Regions from separate parts of the Bacillus basilensis genome, predicted to be linked through region 1. Evidence: predicted binding sites of a transcription regulator. Region 1 holds the regulator's gene; the other holds the start of a gene.
The links. Region 1 encodes Rex, which represses fermentation and respiration genes when NADH is low (regulators of the CRP and FNR family bind a similar motif). Its sites were predicted from a motif close to TTGTGAAATATTTCACAA; they were not measured.
Positions count from the first base shown of each region.

Region 1 (8,608 bases):
AATACCGAAGATCGGTAATCCTAGGTCAAAGATTTTTTCATCACAATGTAATGCACCTTCACCGTATACACTATTTGGTCCACCAGAGAAGATAATCCCTTTTGGATTCATTGCTTTAATTTCTTCTGCAGTAATTGTATGTGGATGAAGTTCACTGTATACACCGAACTCACGAATTCGACGTGCTATTAACTGATTGTACTGACTCCCAAAATCTAAAACGATAATTGTATCATGCTGCTTCTTCAAAATAATCACCCCAACGTTAGTTCTCGTATATAAATATTTTCACCAATTTGGCAAAAAGCATTACTAATATAATAAAAAAAGCCAGTCCTCCGCCTCTAGTCTCATAACAAAGAAAAGGCAGGGGTCTGGCTTTATAAAGAAAGATAGTCTCCGCTCTTTATAAATATACGACACACTGCCTTCATAGTCAGGTTGTTTACGGTAACCCGGTAGAGACTCTCAAACCTTATCTTTGAGGATATATGAAGGATCGTTTTATATTATCTTCCTAGATTCTAACAATGAAGTATCAATATGGTCAAGAGAGAAAGCGACAAAATTCTACAGAAATTCATTTCCTTTTCTAAAAAACATAAAAAAACATCCATTTCTATATAGAAATGGATGTTTTTTAGGACAAACGGAATTACATCATTCCGCCCATACCACCCATGCCCATGCCGCCCATGTCAGGCATTGCTGGTGCATTTGGTTCTGGTTTGTCAGCTACTACAGCTTCAGTTGTTAAGAACATAGCTGCAACAGATGCTGCGTTTTGAAGTGCAGAGCGAGTTACTTTAGCTGGATCTACGATACCAGTTTCAAGCATGTTAACCCACTCGCCAGTAGCTGCGTTGAAACCAACGCCTACTTTTTCGCCTTTTAGACGCTCTACAACTACAGATCCTTCTAGACCAGCGTTGATTGCGATTTGACGAACTGGCTCTTCTAGTGCGCGAAGTACGATGTTGATACCTGTAGCTTCGTCGCCTTCAGCTACGATAGCAGCAACTTTCGTGTATACATTCATAAGTGAAGTACCACCACCTGCAACGATACCTTCTTCTACTGCTGCACGAGTTGAGTTAAGTGCATCTTCAATACGAAGTTTGCGCTCTTTTAACTCAGTTTCAGTTGCTGCACCTACTTTAATTACTGCTACGCCACCTGCAAGTTTTGCAAGACGCTCTTGTAATTTTTCACGATCGAATTCAGAAGTTGTTTCTTCTAATTGCGCACGGATTTGACCAATGCGAGCTTCGATTTGTTGTGAATTTCCAATACCTTCAACTACAGTTGTGTTTTCTTTCGTTACAACAACTTTACCAGCGCGTCCTAAAGATTCAACTGTAGCAGATTTTAAGTCACGACCTAATTCTTCAGTGATTACTTCGCCACCAGTTAAGATTGCGATATCTTCTAGCATTGCTTTACGACGGTCACCAAATCCAGGAGCTTTAACAGCTACTACATTGAATGTACCACGAAGTTTGTTCACTACTAATGTAGCTAACGCTTCGCCTTCTACATCTTCAGCAATGATAAGAAGTGGTTTACCTTGTTGTACCACTTGCTCTAATACTGGTAAGATTTCTTGAATGTTAGAAATCTTTTTATCAGTGATTAAGATGTATGGGTTATCAAGAACTGCTTCCATTTTGTCAGAATCAGTAATCATGTAAGGAGATGCATATCCACGATCAAATTGCATACCTTCTACTACGTCTAATTCTGTTGTGAAACCTTTAGATTCTTCTAAAGTAATAACGCCGTCGTTACCAACGCGCTCCATTGCTTCAGCGATTAATTGACCTACTTCTTCGTCAGCCGCAGAAATAGCAGCTACTTGTGCGATTGAAGATTTACCTTCGATTGGTTTAGAAATCGTTTTTAATTCTTCTACTGCAGCAACTACAGCTTTTTCGATACCTTTACGAAGACCCATTGGGTTCGCACCAGCTGTTACGTTTTTAAGACCTTCACGAATCATAGCTTGTGCTAATACAGTTGCAGTTGTTGTTCCGTCACCAGCTACATCATTTGTTTTGCTAGCAACTTCTGCTACTAATTTCGCACCCATGTTTTCGAATGCATCTTCTAATTCAATTTCTTTTGCGATTGTTACACCATCATTTGTAATAAGTGGTGAACCAAATTTTTTCTCAAGTACAACGTTACGACCTTTTGGTCCAAGTGTTACTTTTACTGCGTTTGCAAGAGTGTCGACACCGCGAAGCATCGAACGACGTGCTTCTTCACTAAATTTAATATCTTTTGCCATAATAATTGACCCCCTTGGATTTTTTAAGATTTATATAATTAACCGATAACTGCTAAAATGTCACTTTCACGTAAAATCAAGTAGTCTGTACCTTCATATTTCACTTCAGTACCTGCATATTTTGAGAAGATGATAAGATCACCTGCTGCTACCTCTAAAGCAACACGCTCACCATTTTCAAGCACTCGACCAGTACCTACTGCAATAACTTTACCCTCTTGTGGTTTTTCTTTTGCTGTGTCTGGTAATACAATACCACTTGCTGTTTTTTCTTCCGCTTGAACAAGCTCAATTACAACGCGATCACCTAATGGCTTTAGCATGAACAATAACCTCCTCATTTTGTTATGTAAATTTTATTTATTAGCACTCAAGTCACCCGAGTGCTAACACACTTATAATAATAAATAATCTCAATTTCTTTTGCAAGTAAAAAAATCATAATTTTTTCGCAAATTACGCTATAAACTTTTCTATATAGAGTTCCTCTTCTTCTACCTTTACTATATGAATCGTTGTTTCCACTACTCGTATGTTACAATATGAAAGGACACCCTAAGTTGTTTTCGCTACACACACAACTTTCTCCTGTCTTCTATTATAATTTCAAATAAGGATTTACAAAAAAAACATAATTTAAGTAAGGTTTATATCGTAGGTAGCATATTTACATGTTATCCTACCTTATCTCATACACTAGAGTTAGAAAGGATGGTTAAACCATTTGAAAAAACAATATTGGTGGGTTATCGTTACATACATTTTAATGCAGTTATCATCAATTGCTGGATTACCACTTCTTCTGAAAACTGGACTTTATGATAACAGGGGATTTACTAGGGAAGAGAAATTTCAACTCATAACTGGTCACTGGGCGATCATTAGCTTCTTTATTGCATTATGTATCGTACTTTGGTTACTTAGAACAGATATTTGCGACAGACATTTAGATAAGATGCGTTCTACTGTTCCAGCTACGATTGGTTGGATTTTTATCGGGTTCTTCTTAGCATTTTTCTCGCAAAGTATTGCTGGCATGATCGAAATGTATGTATTAGGTATTAAACCTGGATCTGAAAATACAGCGAGACTTATGGATATCGCAAGAACGACACCTTGGTTCCTTATCGTTATTTCTATAATCGGACCTATTTTAGAAGAAATCGTATTTAGAAAAATTTTATTTGGTACACTTTATAAGAAGTTTAACTTCTTTATTGCCGCTATCATTAGTTCCCTTGTATTTGCGGCGATTCATTTTGATTTTACTCACTTATTGGTATACACCGCTATGGGGCTCGTATTCGCCTTCTTATATGTAAAAACGAAACGTATTATCGTTCCAATTGCCGCTCATGTTGCAATGAATACATTAGTTGCAGTTGCTCAAGTTTTAGTAAGTAACGAACAAATTCAAGAAATGATTAAAGAAGCTGAAAAAATGCAAGGCTTTATCGGAGGATTTTTAGTATGAGAAACTCACCATTGTTCATGGCTGCATTGTACTTCCTTCTAGGATGTATCTTTACACGCTTCGCCATTACGAACGTAACAGATACAATCTGGAATATGTGGACAATACTATTTGCAGTTATGGCAACGATTGATTTTAATTTGGCACTTCGCCTTATCTTAGTTAAATTCACAAAGAAAAAACAATAATAAAACGCAGAGGTCGCTTCCTCTGCGTTTTATTGTGGATAATTTTTCAAAAAGTAAACAAGTGTTTGTAACTCCACTGCTAAATCAATATGATGAATTCTTATATTGTCTGACACATTTAAGCGTGCTGGTGTGAAATTCAAAATACCATGCACATTTGTTTCTGCCAATCTATCGGCTACAGATTGCGCTACTGTAGCGGGTACTGTTAATATTGCCACTTGTATATCAGTTGATAAACGTTCTTCTAATTCATCTAAGTGATATACAGGAATGCCTCCGATTTCTGTTCCAACTTTCTCTTCACTAACATCAAACGCCATTTCAATTTTTGTATTATTGTTTTTCGTGAAATTATAATGTAAGAAAGCGGTCCCTAAATTACCTACTCCAATAAGCGCTACACGTGTTATATCATCTTGGTCGAGTGTTTCACGGAAAAATGATAATAAATAATTTACGTTATATCCATATCCTTTTTTCCCTAACGCTCCAAAGTATGAGAAATCTCTTCGAATTGTTGCGGAATCAACCTTTACCGCTTCACTTAATTCGGCTGATGAAACACGTTGCTTACCAGACAGAGATAAGTTTTGGATAAATCGATAGTATAGAGGCAATCTCTTAGCAGTGGCTTGTGGAATTTTCTGCTGCTCCATATAACCTCTCCTCTCTCCCTATCTTTATTCATATGCTTTAATCAAATACAGAAGTTTAGCACTTATTAAATTCCTTGTATAATAGAAAGAAGAAGTATTCTCTCTGTATTTTAAACTATACACTATTTTTAGTATGATTGAGAAATATAAACATGGCAAAGTTAAGAAATTATTTGAGGTGAAAACATTGATTTTATTACAAGTAAACGCGCTTTCGAAATTATACGGTGCAGAAACGATTCTTGCAAACATAAAATTGGAAGTTCAAACGAAGGATCGTATCGCATTAGTCGGACGAAATGGAGCCGGAAAATCTACATTATTAAAAATAATAGCTGGTGAGCTATCTCATGATGGTGGCGAAATTATAAAACCGAAAGATGTCTCAATCGGATATTTAGCCCAAAATACCGGGTTAGAAACGTCTTTAACAATTTGGGATGAAATGTTAACCGTCTTTACACACTTGCAACAAATGGAGACAAAGCTTCGAAGGCTAGAGCAAGAGATGGGAAAAGAAGAAAACTTTTCAAACGAGGCTACATATGAAAGATTATTAGCTGATTATGACCAATTGCAATTAGATTATAAAGACCAAGGTGGCTACCAATATGAAGCAGATATCCGTTCGATTTTAAGTGGTCTTGGCTTCCCAGTTGAAACGCACCAGACGACGATTTCCACATTAAGCGGTGGACAAAAAACACGATTAGCTCTCGGTAAATTATTATTAACGAAACCAGACCTACTTATTTTGGACGAGCCTACAAACCATTTAGACATCGAAACATTAACATGGCTTGAACAATATTTACAAGGTTATCCTGGCGCAATACTAATCGTTTCCCATGACCGTTATTTCTTAGATAAACTCGTTACACAAGTATATGAAATTTCGAATAAAGAAAGTAGACGATTTGTTGGTAACTACAGTAAATATTTAGACTTAAAATCAGCACTATACGAGCAGGAAATGAAACGTTATGAAAAACAACAAGATGAAATCGCTAAGCTGGAAGACTTCGTTCAAAAAAATATAGCTCGTGCATCTACGACAAAACGTGCGCAAAGCCGTCGTAAACAATTAGACCGAATGGAATTATTAACAAGACCATTAGGTGATTCTAAGTCAGCTTCCTTCCACTTCGATATTGAAAAACAAAGTGGAAATGACGTTTTACAAGTAAAGGATGCAACCATCGGATATGATGAGGATCCGATTATTGAACATGTAACAATGCGCTTAACTCGCGGGGATAGTGTTGCTTTAGTTGGTCCAAACGGAATTGGAAAATCCACATTATTAAAATCACTTGTGAATAAGTTACCCCTATTAAATGGTGATGTTTCTTTCGGATCCAATGTATCTGTTGGCTATTATGATCAGGAACAAGCTAACTTAACATCTTCTAAGCGCGTATTAAATGAATTATGGGATGAATATCCTCTGCAACCTGAAAAGGAAATTCGCACGATACTAGGTAACTTCTTATTCACAGGGGATGATGTACTAAAACCAGTATCTTCTCTGAGTGGTGGACAAAAAGCTCGGTTAGCTCTTGCAAAACTTATGATGCAAAAATCAAATTTATTAATTCTCGATGAACCTACGAACCATCTTGATTTAAATAGTAAAGAGATTTTGGAGAATGCTTTAATTGATTATCCAGGTACTCTTTTATTTGTCTCACATGACCGCTACTTTATTAATCGTGTAACGACAACCGTTGTTGAGTTATCAACAGAAGGTGCACAGGAGTATTTAGGGGATTACGATTACTACGTTGCAAAGAAAAATGAGATGATCGAACGTGCGGAATTAGAGCAAGAAGATGAAGCACCGGTTCAAAAGACAGTTGCACAAGAAAAATTAAATTATCTCGAAGAAAAAGAGCGCAAAAAATTAGAGCGTCAACGTACTCGAAAAATTGAGGAGCTAGAACAAAACATTGTAGTATTCGAAGAAGAAATTGCTACGTTAGAAGATCAACTTTGCTTACCAGAAATATATGCAGATTATGAAAAGGCTAGTGAAATTACAACAAAAAAACAAACACTACAAGAGCAACTCGATGCTTGTATGGCAGAATGGGAAGAATTGCATTTATAAGAGTATGAATAAGGAGGATGTCTCATAAGTCGGGATTTTTGACTATGTGACATCCTTTTTGTTTTCTAGAGCGAAGCAACGTCATCGTACATGAACGTTTTTTGAATATGTCCATCGTAACTGGAACTATATCAACGATTCGACACCAAGTATCGATTTACCGACAAAGTTTGACATCTGTAGCAATTCGCAAATTAAAAGAAGATTATCTCGAAATATCTTTTCAGATATTCACCATTATTTTATTTCCCGAAAAAGGATACATTCAAAGGTCAGACTTCGTTTGATTTATCCACAACGTTATGCACATATCCACCTTTAATATATAAACACAGAAATAACTTTTCCACATTATCCACAATCACCAAAAAAGTTATTAACATTTTATATACACAGTAAAAGCCACATTATCAACAGATAATATGGCTTTTATCCACAAGCTGTGGTTAATTTTGTGTATAACTATGCTTCAATATCTAATCCTGGATTTGCATTTAAAGCTAATGTAGCACGTTTTCCTTGTTCATATGCAATCGTACCTGCCGCTGCAATCATCGCTGCATTATCTGTGCATAAAGATAACGGAGGAATAATTAGCTCAATATTTTCTTTTGGCGCAAATTCTGCCTCCAAACGTGTGCGAAGTCCTTTATTCGCAGCAACTCCACCAGCGAGAAGCAGTTGTTTTACATTATACGCTTCTGCTGCACGAGATGCTTTCGTTACCAGCACATCTATTACACTCTCTTGGAAACTTGCTGCTAAATCTTCCGGTGCAATTTCGATTCCTCGTTGTTTTGCGTTATGCACAGTGTTGATAACTGCTGATTTCAATCCACTAAAGCTGAAATCATACGAATCCGGTTCTAGCCATGCACGAGGCAAATCGATTGTTGGTTCTCCTTCGTGTGCAAGGCGATCAATATGAGGCCCCCCTGGATATGGCATGGATAACGTACGAGCTACTTTATCATATGCCTCTCCAGCTGCATCATCTCTTGTTTCACCAATTACTTCAAATGAACCATGCTCTTTCATATAAACAAGCTCTGTATGTCCACCAGATACAACAAGTGATAGTAGTGGGAACTGAACTTCTTTTACTAAACGGTTTGCGTAAATGTGACCAGCGATATGATGAACACCAACTAGAGGAATATCATGTGCAAAAGCTACTGCTTTCGCTGCATTTACCCCTATTAAAAGCGCTCCTACTAAACCAGGCCCTTCTGTTACAGCAATTGCATCAATATCATCAAATGTAATATTTGCTTCTTTTAATGCTTCTTCTAACACAACTGTAATTTCTTCTACATGATGACGAGATGCAATCTCTGGTACAACTCCACCAAAACGTTTATGACTTTCAATTTGTGATGCAACGACATTCGCAATAATTTCCGTTCCATTTTTAACAACCGCTACTGCTGTTTCATCACAACTTGTTTCAATACCAAGTATAATCGTATTTTTTTCCATTATATATTCACCCACATTACGAGACCATCTTCCTGATTGTCTGCATAGTATCGTTTACGAATTCCACCATTTTGAAATCCGTATTTTCTGTATAACTGTTTTGCTACTTCATTTGATACACGTACTTCAAGTGTCATCGTTTTTACTCCTAGAGCTTTCGCTTCGGAAATAGCTTCTTTCAATAAAGCATCTCCTAGCTTCTGACCTCTGTATTCTGGTAAAATGGCTATATTTGTTATATGTGATTCATCAATAATTATCCACAATCCACAATACCCAATTACACGACCATCTTTTTCTAGCACAACATAATGTGCATGTTCATTCATCGTTAACTCACGGTGAAAGGCATCTGCAGTCCAAGGAGTTGAAAAAGATGCTACTTCAATAGCTACAATTTGAGCAATA
Region 1 covers NZ_JBNTQO010000035.1:5,619-14,226, forward strand. The annotation lists gene guaA (glutamine-hydrolyzing GMP synthase) at 1-249, opposite strand, end outside; purine riboswitch at 414-515, opposite strand; gene groL (chaperonin GroEL) at 656-2,290, opposite strand; gene groES (co-chaperone GroES) at 2,329-2,613, opposite strand; gene ACQVV1_RS29155 (CPBP family intramembrane glutamic endopeptidase) at 3,015-3,764, shown strand; gene ACQVV1_RS29160 (YdiK family protein) at 3,761-3,952, shown strand; gene ACQVV1_RS29165 (redox-sensing transcriptional repressor Rex) at 3,982-4,611, opposite strand; gene ACQVV1_RS29170 (ABC-F family ATP-binding cassette domain-containing protein) at 4,799-6,721, shown strand; gene tsaD (tRNA (adenosine(37)-N6)-threonylcarbamoyltransferase complex transferase subunit TsaD) at 7,184-8,200, opposite strand; gene rimI (ribosomal protein S18-alanine N-acetyltransferase) at 8,200-8,608, opposite strand, start outside.

Region 2 (8,608 bases), on a different contig from region 1:
TCATGTATGGATATATGAAACAGGTAAAGGGCAGAGTTATCCACTAACAACTGGAGATATAGATAGTACACATCCATTATGGTCCCCAGATTCTAAGACTATTGCCTACCTTAGCCCAGGTGGTGACGGGGATATTAAAAATCAGATCTTTCTTAAGTCACTAGATGGTTATGCTGGGATACAAATTACTGATGAGGAAGAAGGAATCAGCACATTCAAATGGGATCCTACTGGTAAAGGTTTTTATTATATTGCACATTCAAAAGAATGTGAGAAGATAAAGAAACGTAAGGAACTATATGGAGATTTCTATCATGTAGGTAAGGAACATCAAAATAATTGTTTATACTACATTGAAATAGAAAAAGTGAAACAAAATGATAAACAGGAACGGAAGGTTAGCGGTGTTTATCAATTAACGGACGGTAAGGATTTTTATATACATAACTTTGATATTTCAAATGATGGGAAAAAGGTTGTATGTATGGCTACACCAAGCCTAAACGATTATATGAATGGTGATCTATACATATTAGATATTGAATCTAGGGAACTACAAAAGATGAATATAGATAAGTTGTTGGGAGGGAGTGTTTACTTTTCTCCTGAGGGCAGCAAAATATGTTACTCAGCAAGCATAAGAGAGAAGGATTACTATAAAAACCATATACAAGAGAGTACATTAGAGATATATGATATGAATAGTGGAAAGATAATTCAGCCTTTAACAGATTTTGATAGTACGGTTATGCCATTACAGTGGACAGCTAAAGGAATTTTAATTAGATGGCAGGATAAAACGAATTACCTCATTGGATTGCTATGTGAGGAGGGTACTGTGGAAATGTTAAGCGAAAGAGTAGATGGCTTTATAATGGATGCTTCCATAACAAGGGATGGAAATCATATAACCTATAATAAGGCTATAACAAATGAAAATTTTGAAATCTATTTGGATGATAAAAAAATAACCAATGAAAATAGCTTTTTCGAAGGAAGGCTTAAAAGTAACAGGGAAATCATCTCATGGCAAAGTAGTGATGACCTGGAAATAGAGGGTGTTTTATCAACTCCTGTAGAGTTTGACGCAAATAAAAAATATCCCTTATTAGTAGTAATTCATGGTGGTCCGGCTTGGGCATCCTTTCCGATATTTTCAGACTGTTTTAATGAGAAATATCCGATTGAACAGTTTGTTGAAAAAGGCTTTATCGTTTTAGAACCAAACTACAGGGGAAGTTCTGGTTATGGTAATGAATTCTTAAAAGCAAACTATAGAAAACAGGGAATTGCTGACTATGATGATGTTGTATCTGGAGTGGATAAACTAGTTGGAAAAGGGATTGTAGATAAAGATAGAGTAGGAGTTATGGGATGGAGTAATGGGGGATATATATCGGCTTTCTGTTCTACATTTAGTAGTAGATTTAAAGCTATTTCGGTGGGGGGTGGAATTACTAATTGGAGTACCCATTATGTACATACAGATATCCCTTACTTTATTAGAATGTATCTAGGAGATACTCCATGGAATGATCTAGATATATATAAGAAAACATCACCAATGACATATATTAAATCAGCCTGTACGCCTACCTTAATTCAACATGGGGAAAAGGATGTAAGAATTCCAATTACAAATGCATATGAGCTATATGAAGGATTAAGAGATATGGAAGTTGATACAGAATTAATTATATTTAAAGGAATGGCATATAGCTCGGATCAGCCAGGAATTTATGTGGCCATTATGAAGCAGAATTTGATGTGGTTTTCACACTATATTCTTGGAGAAAGTATGAAAGATTTTTAGTACTATATAATGGATATCGGCACAGGTGTTTTTGCTGTGCAACCGAGTTAGCTTGTTGTAAACTGCGTTTAAATCATTACTGAGAAGATTTAAATGATTATAAGATTTGGAGTAAATAAGAAAGAGCCTATAATCAGGCTCTTTTTCTTATTTATATTTTAAAATTAAACTGTTACTACGCAGTTTTACTTAATTTATATGTTTCATGGTTGTTTTTACGGAAAAGTTTAGGGAAAACATAGCCATCTAATCCAATACGTCCAGCATTCTGTCCTGCAACTAAAATGAACATAGTTAAAATAAGCAGGTTTGGATTTACACTAACAGTTCCGCTTAATAAAAATGAAAGGTTCATTATGATTCCGAAAAATGCAGCTGTTTTTGTTAATCCGCCTAAAATCAAACCTAGACCTACTAAAATTTCGCCCCATTGAACTAAAAAGCTAAATAGGTCTGCATTTGGAAGAACAAAGTGTTGAAGGAAATCTGCCCACCAACCTTGCACAGCAGGGTGATCACCTGACGCCTGAGCGATAGCGCCCTTTAGAAAACCACTTGCGTCAAAGGATTGTCCGAAAACTTTACCTATCCCAGCAGCAAGCCATGCATATCCTATGTAAAGCCGTAAAAATAATAATATGAAAGCAGCACGTTTATCAGTTCTTAAAAAATTGATAACCATTGAAATCCCTCCAATATTGTATTTACAAGTTTATTATATATCCATTGTGAGAAGATTCACAATGGATATAATGTGAACAAAAATAGTGTTTTTATAAAAATAAAGAAGGCATATAACAATCATATGTTATATGCCTTTTCTATTATATATTTAGTAATTTATTTAGGTAATGTAAATTTCGCTTTTTTACCTTGTGAAATATCTTTAGCTTCTTTATTTCTCATAGGTCCTAACTCAATCTCAAAGCTTTTGTCTTTCCAAATCTTTTCATACTGCTCTTGATCTAAAATAAATACTTGCAGTAACTCTCCAGATGTTCCCGTTTTGACTGAAGCGTTATAGTCGTAATTTAGTAGCATACCTTCGTTAATTGTATATTGTGTACCATCATTCACTCTTAATGTAGAGCTTATAGGAGATAGTGAAACGTCTTGTGTATCTTTGTTATCAAGTTTGAATTGTACTGTTAATAGAACAATACCATTTTTGAAATTTGCAAAGCGCGGAGCTTCAACTGAATTTGGTGTGAATTGAGTAAATTGGTATCCATCTAATGTAACATTAACAGCGCCTAATTCTTGGCTGTTATTAATACTTGATTTCTCTTTTAACATTTTTTTATCGCCCATGTTATTAGCTGTAGCTTTATCTTGGTAGAAAGTTTTATCTGCTGCAACTTTTTCAGAGCCTTGTTTGTTTAAACTTAATGAAAAGTTTCCAGGGCTTCCGATTGGGGCATCAAATTTCCCTTTATTAGCTTGTGCGGTCGGGACATTGACTGAGACTGTTGAGAGACTAGAAATTTTTTCTAAATCATCTTTTCCGAATGGATAAGCGATATAACCAGAAATAGTTTCTCCTGCTTTTACTAAGTAATCATTCGTTGGAGCAAGCTTAGTTGGCAGTTGATCTTCTTTTGGAATTAAATCTCTATAGTTACTATATACTTTCTGTGCACCAGTAAACGATATGTCCAATGCTGGCATATAATAGATATCTTTAGCTGAACTATTTTTTACGCTATAGTTCACAAGAATAACTCCGCCCTCTGTTTGACGGTTAAATGGAATGTTAAAGTCCGTATGTAATCCATTTAATTCAACTAATGTATAACTATTCATTGATACTGAAACATCTTCAGCTTTATAGACTTGTGGTTCCTTATTTTCAAAAAGAACTTTTGTTTTCCCGCCTGTTTCTTTTTCCATGTAGGAAATCAGTTTAGAATAATCGCTGGAGCTAGTAGCGATATTTTCCGTCTTTTTATCTTCAGTTTTCTTGTCTTCGGATTTTTTTTCTTCAGGTTTATTTTCTTTCGTTGTATCCGTTTTTTCTGTTTTGTTTTCTTTTTGTTCTTTATTTGTCGTATCGCTTTGACCACAGCCAGTTATTACAAAAGCTGCTACGATTACTACAGAAAATAAAGAAAGTAATTTTTTTGACATGTTTCTTCCCCCTATTTGTTTAAAACTAAATTCTCACATTAGCCCCACGTTTTATTATAAGAAGGCTAGTCAATATTTACCAGCATTTTTTTCTGATTATTTCCATTATTTAAATATTATAATATAGTAAAATTGATAGGAATTTGGCATGAAATAGTGACTTTTATTTTTTTATCATTTGAAGTATTACATCATATTGGTATGATAGAAATAGAGATATATGGAAAGGAGACAAGGACTCAATATATGGATGAATTTGTAATGATTAGAAATTAGATAGATAAATTTTTCTCTCATAAGTGAGGGTTTATTTAGCTATCTATAAATCATGCAAGGACTGCATATTTGGCTTGTACATCCCTTTTGTAAGGATAGATACGTATGTGGGGAAATTTATATCTCTTATATAAAATATGCATCCTTTAAAATTGGAGGAGTATATGATGAATCAATTAAAAAATAAAGTAGTGGTTGTTACAGGTGTAAGTCGTTTAGATGGTATAGGCGCAGCGATTTGTAAAGAATTAGCTGAAGCGGGATACGATATATTTTTTACATATTGGACAGCTTACGATAAAGAGATGCCTTGGGGCGTTGATCAAAGTGAACAAATACAATTAAAAGAAGAGTTGCTAAAAAACGGTGTGAAAGTATCGAGTATGGAGTTAGATTTAACTCAGAATGATGCACCGAAAGAGCTTATAAATAAAGTTACTGAACAACTAGGGTACCCTCATATATTAATTAATAATGCAGCGTATTCTACGAATAATGATTTCTCTAATTTGACTGCTGAAGATTTGGATAAGCATTACATGGTAAATGTTCGTGCTACAACATTGTTAAGTAGTCAATTTGCCCGAGGATTTGATAAGAAATCTGGTGGTAGAATTGTGAATATGACTTCGGGGCAATTTCAAGGGCCTATGGCAGGAGAACTGGCGTATGCAACAACGAAGGGAGCTATTGATGCTCTTACTAGTACGTTATCGGCGGAAGTGGCTCATTTAGGAATAACAGTGAATGCAATTAATCCAGGGCCAACTAACACAGGATGGATGAATGAAGAGATAAAGCAAGGATTAAAACCAATGTTTCCTTTTGGCAGAATTGGTGAGCCAAAGGATGCAGCAAGGCTCATTAAGTTTTTAGTAAGTGAAGAAGCAGAATGGATTACGGGGCAAGTTATTCATTCAGAAGGTGGATTCAAAAGATAAAAAGAAGGTATCTCATTTTGGTGAGATACCTTCTTTTTTAATCTTTCTTCAATCTTCGTGCGACACCATTTCCTAAAGACTGTAATCCTTGAACGAGGATAATTAAAATAAACACGGTTGCATACATTACTTCAGGTTCATAGCGTAAATGTCCGAAGCGATATGCTAAGTCCCCTAGCCCGCCAGCACCTACAAGACCAGCCATTGCTGTTGCGCCAATTAAGCCGATCGTTGCAATTGTTAATCCAAGTACAAGGGAGGGACGCGCTTCTTTCACCATGACGTGCCAAATGATTTTTATAGTAGAGACTCCCATTGCTTGATATGCTTCAATCACACCACGGTCTACTTCTAATAAAGCCGTTTCCATTAAACGTGCAATATAAGGAGCTGTAAATACGACAAGTGGTACAATCACACCTTGCACACCAATAGAGGTCCCCATTAGAAACTTTGTAAAAGGTAAAATAAAGAATAATAGAATGATAAATGGAAGAGAACGAATGATATTAATAATTGTATTTAGAATAGGATAGATGATTTTATTTTCGCGCTGTCCACCAGGTCTTGTTAAAACAAGTGTGACGCCAAGTGGTAACGCAATAAGGATAGAAATTAACAGCGAAATAGATGTCATTTGAAATGTTTGAATGGTTGATTCCCATATGACTTTACCCCATTCATCCAAAAAGGACTTGTTTCCCATAGTCTGTTCTACCTCCTTCTACGATGATTCCTTGCTCTTGTAAAAACGATAAAGCACGGTGAATTTCATTTTGTTCACCTTGCATATGAACGACAAGTTTCCCGTATGCCTCGTTTTTTAATTGCGTAATATTACCGGATAAAATATTCGGATATACTTGGAAACGTTTTGTGGCAACAGCTAAAGCAGGTTCCCCTGAAGTAGTGCCAATAAATGAAAGGCTTACGATTTCCCCGGTACTTTGTAGCTCTTTTTGTACCTCTTCTGGAATTTTCGCTGCAAAGGCACTATTTACAAATTTCTTTGTTGTTACATGTTGTGGGTTTGTGAAAATATCCTTCACAGTCCCGCTTTCGACTACAGCCCCTTGTTCCATAACAGCAACCTGGTCGCATATACGCTGGATAACGTTCATTTCATGTGTAATGAGTAAAATCGTAATTCCGATTTCTTCGTTGATTTTTAATAACAAATCAAGAATAGAATCAGTTGTTTCTGGATCTAAAGCACTTGTCGCTTCATCACTTAATAACACTTCCGGTTCATGTGATAGTGCACGAGCGATGGCCACACGTTGTTTCTGACCACCAGAAAGCTCACTTGGATAGGCGTCTTTTCGATTGAAAAGATCGACAATACGTAAATACTTTTCCACCCTTTTTTCAATTTCTACTTTCGGAATGCCAGCAAGGCGTAAAGGTAGTGCGATATTTTCATAGACGGTAACGGTTTTAAGTAAATTGAACCCTTGAAAAATCATTCCGATTTTTTGTCGCGCTTTTGCTAGTTTTTTTGTCGACAGTGTTGTTAAATCTTGCTCGTTTACAATGATGTTTCCTGTCGTTGGTTTTTCTAATAAATTTACACAGCGAATTAATGTGCTTTTACCAGCGCCGCTATATCCAATGATTCCAAATACCTCACCTTTTTTTACTTGAAGGGAAGTAGGTTTAAGAGCTTCCACATTCCCTTTTTTTGTTGTAAATACTTTGGATACATTTTTCAATTCAATCATTATCCTCAGCTCCTACCAAGACGGTAAAACAGAACCATCAAATTTTTTCTCGATAAATTCTTTTACTTCTTTAGATTGATAAGCCTTCTTTAATTTATTTACAACAGCATCATCTTTATTTTCAGTACGAACAACGACCCAGTTCACATATGGTGAATCTTTTCCTTCACGGAAAATAGAATCTTTCGCAGGGCTTAATTTTGCACCTAATGCAAAGTTTGTATTAATTGCAGCTGCTTTCACTTCACTTAGTTGTGTTGGCAATTGAGATGCCTCTAATTCAACGATTTTTAATTTTTTTGGATTTTCAATTACATCTTTTGCAGTCGCTTTTTCTGTAGCTTTTGGATCCACTTTTAAAACCCCTGCTTTTTCAAATAGCTTTAAAGCGCGAAGTTCATTCGTTGGGTCATTTGGTACAGCAATTGCATCGCCCTCTTTTAAGTCTTTTACATCTTTTATATCTTTAGAATATACGCCCATAGGGAATGTTACAGTTGAAAATACTTCAGTTAATTTCATATTGCGTTCAGATTTAAATACGTCTAAATATGATTTCGTTTGATAGCTATTTACATCGAGACTTTTTTCATCTAAAGATACGTTTGGTGCTACATAATCATTAAATACTTTTATATCGATTTCGAGTCCGTCTTTCACTGCCACTTCTTTTACCTTTTCAAAAATTTGTTCATGCGGTCCACCTGTTACGCCGACAGTAATCTTTTTCTCATCTAACGCTTTTACCTCTTTATCTGAACCCCCGCTACATGCGCCTAATAATAGTACCGCTCCACTTACAATGCTCAATAATACCTTTTTCATCTATAATTCCCCCTTAATATACGTTTCAAAATAAAAAGCACCTCTCAAAATAAGAGAGGTGCCGAATAGACAAAATAGGTTCCTCTCTTATCTTCCAAAACGAAAACTCGTTTTGCAGGAATTAGCACCTTAGCTTATACGTCATAAGCTCGGTTGCCGGGCATCATCGGGCCAGTCCCTCCGCCACTCTTGATAAGAGTATGTGTATGTAGTTTTTTAATATGGTACTAATAGTAAATCTTACAAAAAGAATTGTCAACGTTATTTTCTGAATATATTTTATTTTAAGGTAATCGAGACATTCCCTTTTTTATGCCCTTTTTCTACATATATATGAGCTTCAGCAATTTCTTCTAATCGGTAAGTTCTATCAATAACGGGTTTTAAATTTTCTGTTTCAGTTAGTTTTTTTAGTAGAAACATATCTTCTTTACTGACCTTTGCCATCATGCCATTAACAGAGACATATACACCAGTAGGCGTTAATGCTTTTTTTCCAAGGGATCTATTATGTTTTCCAACAGCATCAAATATAATATCATAGTATTCCCCTTGCTTAGTAAAATCTTCTTTTGTATAATCGATTACTTTATCAGCTCCTAAAGATTGCACTAGTTCAAAATTTGAATGACTACAAACAGCTGTAACGATTGCGCCGAAATATTTAGCAAGTTGTACGGCAGCTGTTCCTACTGATCCAGATGCACCATATATTAGCACTTGTTGCCCCCTTTTTATACGGGCCTTTCTTAGGAAGTGTAGTGCCGAAGTTCCGCCAAAGGGAATAACTGCTGCTTCCTCATACGTCACATTGGTAGGCTTTAATGTTATTAATCCACTTTCATGTACACATGTATATTCTGCATAACCACCGACATTAAGCTCTGTTAATGCAAAAATTTGAT
Region 2 covers NZ_JBNTQO010000006.1:273,813-282,420, reverse strand. The annotation lists gene ACQVV1_RS15540 (S9 family peptidase) at 1-1,813, shown strand, start outside; gene ACQVV1_RS15535 (DoxX family membrane protein) at 1,989-2,495, opposite strand; gene ACQVV1_RS15530 (DUF5068 domain-containing protein) at 2,654-3,940, opposite strand; gene ACQVV1_RS15525 (SDR family oxidoreductase) at 4,381-5,157, shown strand; gene ACQVV1_RS15520 (methionine ABC transporter permease) at 5,195-5,863, opposite strand; gene ACQVV1_RS15515 (methionine ABC transporter ATP-binding protein) at 5,838-6,878, opposite strand; gene ACQVV1_RS15510 (MetQ/NlpA family ABC transporter substrate-binding protein) at 6,891-7,703, opposite strand; SAM riboswitch class I at 7,788-7,902, opposite strand; gene ACQVV1_RS15505 (NAD(P)-dependent alcohol dehydrogenase) at 7,983-8,608, opposite strand, start outside.
Region 2: ACQVV1_RS15535 (DoxX family membrane protein) is a predicted target of Rex. The motif match lies at 2,540-2,557, and genes of this name have one in related genera.